Linked DNA regions of Anaeromyxobacter diazotrophicus. The main gene of each other region encodes a partner of the protein of the gene in region 2 in a complex. Links are inferred from orthologs where the notes say so. Each region holds a gene or a part of one and is shown on either strand. Other genes may lie near its edges.

Region 1 (4,441 bases), on a different replicon or contig from region 2:
CGCGCTCCTCGCGCCCGAGCGCGGGCTCCGCCTCCCGCGCCGGGGGCGGCGGGGCGGCGGGGGGCGGCGCGCGCCGCTGGGCGGGCGGCAGCTCGGGCGCGGCCGGCGGCGGGGCGAGCGGCGGCCGGCGGCGGCGCCGCAGCACCAGCACCGCCGCCGCGAGCACCAGGAGCAGCGCCACCGCCAGCGCGGCGACGACGGCCTGGTCGGTCGCGGTCAGGGCGAGCGGGATGCGCATGTCAGGCGGCCGCCGACTGCTCGCGCTGCGAGAGCTTCACCGAGACGAGCTTCGAGACGCCCGGCTCCTCCATGGTGACGCCGTAGATGGTGTCGACCATCTCCATCGTGCGCTTGTTGTGCGTGATGAGGATGAACTGGCTCGCCTTGCTCATCTCCTTCACCAGCTCGTTGTAGCGGCCGACGTTCGCCTCGTCGAGCGGCGCGTCGACCTCGTCGAGGAGGCAGAAGGGGGTGGGCTTGATGAGGAAGATGGCGAAGATGAGCGAGACGGCGGTGAGCGCCTTCTCGCCGCCGGAGAGCAGGTTCACGCTCTGCAGCTTCTTGCCGGGCGGCTGCGCGAAGATCTCGACGCCGCCCTCCACCCCGCCGCCGTCCGGGTCCTGGGTGAGCGCCAGGCCGGCGCGCCCGCCGTTGAAGAGCCGCGGGAAGACCTGCTGGAACTTCTCGTTCACGAGGTCGAAGGTCTCGCGGAACCGCTCGCGCGAGGCGCGGTTGATCTTGACGATGGCCGCCTTGAGGTCGGCCATCGAGGCCTCCAGGTCGCCCTTCTGCGCGCTCAGGAAGGCGTGGCGCTTCGACAGCTCGTCGTACTCCTCGATGGCGGTCAGGTTGATGGCGCCCATGCGCTCGGCCTGGGCCTTGAGCTCCTCCAGCCGCTCGCGCTCGGCGTCGGAGGGGGGCCGCTGCATGTGGAAGCGCTGCACCTCCCACTTGAGCTCGACCTGGCAGCGCTCGTGGATCTGCTCCTCGAGGTGGGTGAGCGCCAGCGCCTGCTCGCGCGCGGTGAGCGCCGCCTCGCCGGCGGCCTGGCCCACCGCCTCCGCCCGCTGCCGCACCGCCCGCACCTCGGCGTCGCGGGCGCGCAGCCCGGCCGCGGCCGCCTCCAGCGCGGCGCGCTCCGCCGCCAGCGCCTCCTTGACCTGCCCGTGCTCGGCGGAGAGCCGATCCATGTCGACGTGCGTCCCCTCGATCCGGCCGCGCAGCTCGGCGGCGCGGGCGTTCGCCTCCGACAGCGCGGCGAACAGCCGGGCGCGGCGATCCTCGACCTCGCGGCGGGCGTCCTCGAGCCGCTTGAGCGCGGTCGCCAGCGACTCCTTGCGCTCGGCGTCGGCGGCCACCTTCACCTTGAGGTTCATGAGCTGCGCGGTGAGGACGTCGCCGGCCTGCTTCATCCGCTCGGCGCCCTGCGCCGCCTCGCGGGCGCGCTCCTCGGCCCGCGACTGCTCGGCCTCGGCGGTGGCGGCCTGGACCCGGTGCTCCTCCTCCTCCAGCCCGAGCGCCGCCACCCCCTCGTCGAGCGCGGCGCGCTCCACCTCGAGCTGCCCCACCCGCTGGGCGTTGCGCTCCAGCTCCTCGCCGATGCGGGCCAGGTCCTTCTCCTGCTCCAGCACCGCCAGGTCCTTCTCGCGGCCGTCCTTGTCGAGGGACTTGAGCGCCGCCTCGAGCTGCAGCACCCGCGCCTGCAGGGTGCGGTGGCGCTCCTGCGCCAGCGCGAAGTCGGCCTCGAAGTGGCGGACCGTCTCCTCCAGCTCCTGCACCTCGCGCCGCCGCTGCAGCGCGCCGTGCCCCTCGCCCTCCAGCGGGCCGCCGGTGACGACGCCGTACGGGTCGAGCACCTCGCCGTCGAGGGTGACGAGCGTGCGTTTCTGGGCGGCCGACTGCCAGGCGGCGAGCGCGCTCGGCAGGTCGCGCACGATGACCGCGTCGCCGAGGAGGAAGCGCGCCACCTTCTCGTAGGCCGGGTCGAACCGCACCACGTCGAGGCAGGCGGCGACGAAGCCGTCCTGGTCGCGCAGCCCCTCGGCGGGCGAGGCGTCGGCCTCGCGCAGGCGCGCCAGCGGGATGAGCGAGGCGCGCCCCTCGGCGGCGCTCTTCAGGAAGTCGATGGCCTCGACGCCCTGGGAGTGGCTCTCCACGATGACGTACTGGAGGCGCTCGCCCAGCACCGCCTCGACCGCGGTCTCGTACTCGGGCGGCGCCGAGACCACGTCCGCCACCAGCCCGAAGATGCCGTGGTCCTTCGGCGCCTCGCCCTGGCCGGCGCGGGTCATGAGGCTGCGCACGCCGCGGCCGTACCCCTCGTAGTTGCGCATCACCTCGGTGAGCGAGGTGAGCCGGGCGCGCTTGTCGCCCAGCTCCTCGCGCAGGGTGATGAGCTTGGCCTCGTTCTGGATGAACTCGGAGCGGGTGCGCTCGAGCGTCTCCTCCTGCGCGCCGCGCTCCGCCTCCAGGCGGAGCTTGAGCTGCCGGGTCTTGCCCAGCTTGTCGACGTACTGGGTGCGGGCGCCGTCGAGCTGGCCCGACCGGCGCGCGATGTCGTCCGCCTCGCCGCGGTTCTTGGCCAGCCGGGCGGCCAGATCCGCGCGCTGCCGCTCGAGCTGCTGCAGCTGGCTGCGGTGGCCGGCGGCCCGGCCCAGCGCCGCGCTCGCCTCGGCGCGGGCGGCCTCGGCCTGCTCCTGCAGCGCCGCCGCCTCGCGGGCGAGGTCGCGCAGCTTCGCCTCCGACTCGGAGAGCCGCGCCTCGTCGGCGCCGCCCAGCGCGCCGAGCTCGTCGCGCTGCTGCTCGAGCCCGGTCCGCTCCGCCGCCAGCGCCTCGGCCTGCGCCTTCAGGGACTCCACCTCGGCCGCCTGCGCCCGCGTGCGCTCGCCGACGCCCTCCAGCTCGCGCGCCGCCGCCTCCACCGAGACCTGCGAGACGCGCGCCTGGCTCGCCAGCTCGTGCTCGCGCTGCCCGAGCTCCTGCGCCCGCGCCTCCAGGCCGCCCAGCGCGGTCCGCTCCGCGTCGATGGCCGCCTCGACCTCGGCGAGCCGCGCCGAGAGCTCGCGCGCCTCCGCCTCGGCCACCGCCTTCTGCTCCTCGGCCGCGCGCCGCAGGGCGGTGATCTCGAGGAAGCGGCTCGCCGCCTGCGCCAGCTCCAGCTCGCGGATCTGCGCCTTGAGGGTCTTGTACTTCTCGGCCTTGCGCGCCTGCCGGTTGAGGCTCTCGAGCTGCTTGCCGAGCTCCTGCACCAGGTCGGCGACGCGCATGAGGTTCTGCTGCGTCGCCTCCATCTTCCGCTCGGCGGCCTCGCGGCGCTTCTTGTACTTCGTGATGCCGGCCGCCTCCTCGATGATGGAGCGGCGGTCCTCGGGGCGCGCCGAGACGATCTGGCCGATGCGGCCCTGCTCGATGATGGAGTAGGCGGTCCGGCCGACGCCCGAGCCCATGAACAGGTCGTTCACGTCGAGCAGGCGCGCCGGCACCTTGTTGATGAGGTACTCGGACTCGCCGGTGCGGAACAGGCGGCGGCCGACGGTGATCTCGCCGAACCCCTGGTACTGCGCCGGCAGCTCGCTCGGGCGGTCGTTCTCGAAGGTGATGAGCACCTCGGCCATCGACAGCGGCGGCTTCGACTCCGAGCCGTTGAAGATGACGTCCTCCATGGACCGGCCGCGGAGCTGGCGGGCCGACTGCTCTCCGAGCACCCAGCGGATCGAGTCGGCGACGTTCGACTTGCCGCAGCCGTTCGGTCCGACGACGCCGGTCACGCCGTCCGCGAACGCGACGACGGTGCGGTCCATGAACGACTTGAAGCCCACGATATCGAGGCGCTTGATGCGCATGGATCGCTCGTAGCACACCCCATGGGTCGGTTCAACCAAGCCCCGGAATGATCGGGGCTTTTTCGGATCGAACGGGTCGGCAAACGGAGGGGGTGGGTCCCGGCTGTCCCGCGGTTTTCCCCATGAATCCGGGCCGTTGCCTGACAAGCCATGTAGGGTCACGCGTCCCACGGCCGCTGCCTGCCTGAACGGGGCTCCCCGACGGTACACTCGCGGGCGGCATGCCCTTCCTCCGCCCGCTCCTCCTCCGCGTCGTCGGTGTCCTGCTCTTGCCGGTCGCGCTCGAGCTGTACTGCTTCGAGGTGTTCGCCCCGGTCGCGGGCGTGCACCGCGCCACGGCGGACCTCGGGCTCCTCGTCGCGGCGGTCGTCTACTTCACCGTCGCCGTGGCCACCACCGCGCTGCTGGCCCGGCCGATCTCGGCCGGGCTCGGCGAGGCCGCGACCGACGCCGCCCGGGAGCAGGCCGCCGCGGCCGCGCTGCGCCTGCCCACGGCGCTGACGGCGACGCTGTTCGCGACGAGCGCCGTGCTCACGGCCGGGATCGAGCTGGCGGAGCTGCGGCAGGATCTCGGGCGGGACGTGGCCGCGGCGGGCGCC
Region 2 (3,191 bases):
CCGTCGAGGTCGACGTCGACGTTTCGTTCGCGGTCGGGGTCGCGGTCGCCGTCGCGGTTTCGATCGCGGTCGCTGTCGCTGTCGAGGTCGCTGTCGGGGTCGAGGTCGAGGTCACGGCCTCCGACACCTCCGCCTGCGGCTGCTTCGGCTCGAGCGCCTCCTGCGCCGCGCGCGTCTTCTCGTCCGCCGTCTCGATGGCGCGCTCCAGCTCCGCCAGGGCCGCCTCGCCCTCGGCCTGCTTCGCCTCCATCGCGGCGCGCAGGTTGGGGTCGGCGAGCTCGGCCACGAGCCCCTCCAGCTTCGGGCCCTCCTCCGGCGGCGCCTCCTTCTCCACGATGTCGCGGTGCTCCTCGGACAGCTCGTGGAACTCGCGCAGCGTCGGCAGCGAGGCGAGGTCCTTGAGGGCGAAGAACTCGAGGAACTCGCGGGTGGTGCCGTACAGCATGGGCCGCCCCGGCTCCTCCTTCTTGCCCAGGATCTTGATGAGCTTGCGCTCGAGCAGCGCCTTCACCACCGCGCCGCAGTCCACGCCGCGGATCTCCTCGATCTCGGGGCGGGTCACCGGCTGGCGGTAGGCGATGATGGCGAGCGTCTCGAGCGCGGCGCGGGTGAGGCGCTGCGGCTTCACGCGCAGGAAGCGGCGGGCGAAGTCGGAGAGGTCGGGCGCGCTGCGGAACTGCCAGCCCCCCGCCACCTCGTGCAGCACGATCCCGCACACGCCGTCGCGGTAGTGCCCGGCGAGCTTGTCGAGCGCCTTCTGCACCACCGGCACCTCGAGGCCGCTCGCGGCGCGTACCTCCTCCGGGGTGAGCGGCTTCTCGGCCAGGAAGAGCAGCGCCTCCACCACGGCGCGGACGCGCTCGGCGGGGAGCTTCTTGGCCTTGGCCGCCAGCTTGTCGAAGGGCTCCTCCTTCTCCCCCTCGTGCACCTCGATGTCGGCCGGCTCCACCTCGTCGAGCGCGGGATCGCCCTTGGCGTCCTCGGCCGCCTGGAGCGCGTCGAGCTCCGCCGTGGAGACCGTGGCGGCGGGATCCTTCGTCTCTTCGGTCACCGGTAATCCTCCGTGGCCGCGACCGGTCCCTCGCCGAGGGTCGCCTTGGCCTCGACCACGATCTCCGCGCCCGCGCCCGCCTCGTCGGCCGACGCCTGGTAGATGCGGATGAGCTTCAGCTTCGCCATCTCGAGCAGCGCCAGGAAGGTGGCGAGCACCGTCCCCCGCGTCGGCCGCTCCTCCCCGCCCCCGAGCAGCTCCTCGAACGACACCCGCCGCCGCAGGCGCAGCACCTCGGCCACGCGCGAGATGGCGTCGGTGATGGAGAGCCGGTCGGTCACCACCTCGTGGCCGAAGCCGGGCTTGGCGTGCGCGAGCGCGCGGTCGAGCGCCTCGATGAGCTTGAACACCGAGACGTCGGCCAGGCCCTCCGGCCCCTCCGGCGCCTGCACCGGCGGCGCGCGCACCTGGCGCGCGAAGACGTCGCGGTCGAGCAGGTCGTGCTGGGCGAGGTCCTCCGCCGCCGCCTTGTACTTCTGGTACTCGAGCAGCCGCCGCACCAGCTCCGCCCGCGGATCGACCCCGGCCGCCTCGTCCGCCGGCGCGTCCTCGGCCACCTCGGTGCGCGGCAGGAGCAGCTTGCTCTTCATGAGGATGAGCTGCGCCGCCATGTGCAGGAACTCGCCCGCGATGTCGATGTCGAGCTGCCGCATCGCCTCGAGCGTCGCCAGGTAACCCTCGGTGATGCGGGCGATGGGGATGTCGAACAGATCGAGCTGGTGCTCCTTCACCAGGTGGAGGAGCAGGTCGAGCGGGCCCTCGAACGGGGGCTGCCCGTCCTTCACCGAGGGCAGCGTGACGCGGAAGGCGTCGAGCGCGGCGCGGCCGGGCGCGCCCTCGCCCTCGCCCTCGGCGGCGTGATCGCCCGGGGCGACCGCCTGCTGTGCCGGCGCCTTCGACATCCCGCTCCCGCGCGCCGCCCGCCTACAGCTTCATCGCGGCGCGGACCTCTTCCATGGTGCGCGCCGCGGCCGCCCGCGCCTTGCGGGTCCCGAGCTGCACCAGCTCCTCGACCTCCTGCGGGCGGGCCAGCAGCGCCTCGCGCCGCTCGCGCAGCGCGTCCTGCGCCGGCCCCAGCGTCTCGAGCAGCCGCTTCTTGCAGTCGACGCAGCCGATCCCGGCCGAGCGGCAGCCCGCGTACATCCAGGCGATGGTCTCGGGGGTCGAGTAGACCTTGTGCAGGAAGCCGATGCCGCAGACGTCGGGCTCGCCCGGGTCGGTGCGGCGCTTGCGGGCCGGGTCGGTCGCCATCGGCATGATCTTCTTCGCCGTCTCCTCGGCCGACTCGCCGAGGTGGATGGCGTTGCCGTAGCTCTTCGACATCTTCCGGCCGTCGGTGCCCAGGATCTTGGGCGCGCTGGTGAGCAGCGGCGCCGGCTCGGGGAACACCTGCCCGTAGTGGAAGTTGAAGCGCCGCGCGATCTCGCGCGCGAGCTCGAGGTGCGTCACCTGGTCGGCGCCCACCGGGACGCGGGTGGCCTTGTACAGGATGATGTCGGCCGTCATCAGCACCGGGTAGCCGAGGAAGCCGTAGAGGGCGAGGTCGCGGTCGGTGATGTTCTCCCGCATCTCCTTGTAGGTGGGCGAGCGCTCGAGCCACCCCAGCGGCGTGATCATGCCGAGCAGGAGGAAGAGCTCCGCGTGCTCCTTCACCTGGCTCTGGACGAAGAGCGTGGCCTTCTGGGGGTCGATGCCGGCGGCGAGGAAGTCGACGAACATCTCGCGCTCGGCCTGCTTGATCGACTCGGTCTGGTGGTAGCTCGTGGTGAGCGCGTGCCAGTCGGCGCTGAAGAAGAAGCAGGTGGCCTCGTCCTGCAGCCGCACCCAGTTCGCGAGCGCGCCGTGGAGGTGGCCGAGGTGGAGGCGCCCGGTGGGGCGCATGCCTGAGACGACGATGGGCTTGGTCATGGTGGGATGAGCCCTCGCTACGCGCCCGCGACCGCGCCGAGCAGCCGGTTGAGGAGCCCGTACACGGCCCCCATCGGCCCGGCCATGATGTACCGGGCGCCGATGAAGACGGCGATGAGCACGAACGGGGCGAAGCGCGTGAAGCTCTCCCACGCGCCGCGGAACCGCAGCGGCAGCATGCCCTCCAGCACGCGGCTGCCGTCGAGCGGCGGGACGGGGATCATGTTGAAGA

The links.
Region 1: the proteins of HWY08_RS10970 (region 2) and smc are in contact, whole or in part, in a crystal structure (PDB 3ZGX), measured with the Bacillus subtilis proteins. The link is inferred for Anaeromyxobacter diazotrophicus from one-to-one orthologs.

The regions. Positions count from the first base shown.
Region 1 is NZ_BJTG01000001.1:387,783-392,223, reverse strand. Bases 40-4,180 are described here. They hold smc (chromosome segregation protein SMC), read right to left. Parts: upstream 3,843-4,180; coding sequence 240-3,842; downstream 40-239. Other genes in these bases: HWY08_RS01740 (methyl-accepting chemotaxis protein), read left to right, coding at 4,064-4,180; ftsY (signal recognition particle-docking protein FtsY), read right to left, coding at 40-238. Outside these bases: more of ftsY, read right to left, coding at 1-39; more of HWY08_RS01740, read left to right, coding at 4,181-4,441. UniProt on the Bacillus subtilis protein: Required for chromosome condensation and partitioning.
Region 2 is NZ_BJTG01000004.1:494,424-497,614, forward strand. Bases 1-2,891 are described here. They hold HWY08_RS10970 (segregation and condensation protein A), read right to left. Parts: upstream 1,954-2,891; coding sequence 1,048-1,953; downstream 1-1,047. Other genes in these bases: scpB (SMC-Scp complex subunit ScpB), read right to left, coding at 1-1,051; trpS (tryptophan--tRNA ligase), read right to left, coding at 1,976-2,891. Outside these bases: more of trpS, read right to left, coding at 2,892-2,959; HWY08_RS10980 (site-2 protease family protein), read right to left, coding at 2,977-3,191. UniProt on the Bacillus subtilis protein: Participates in chromosomal partition during cell division. May act via the formation of a condensin-like complex containing Smc and ScpB that pull DNA away from mid-cell into both cell halves.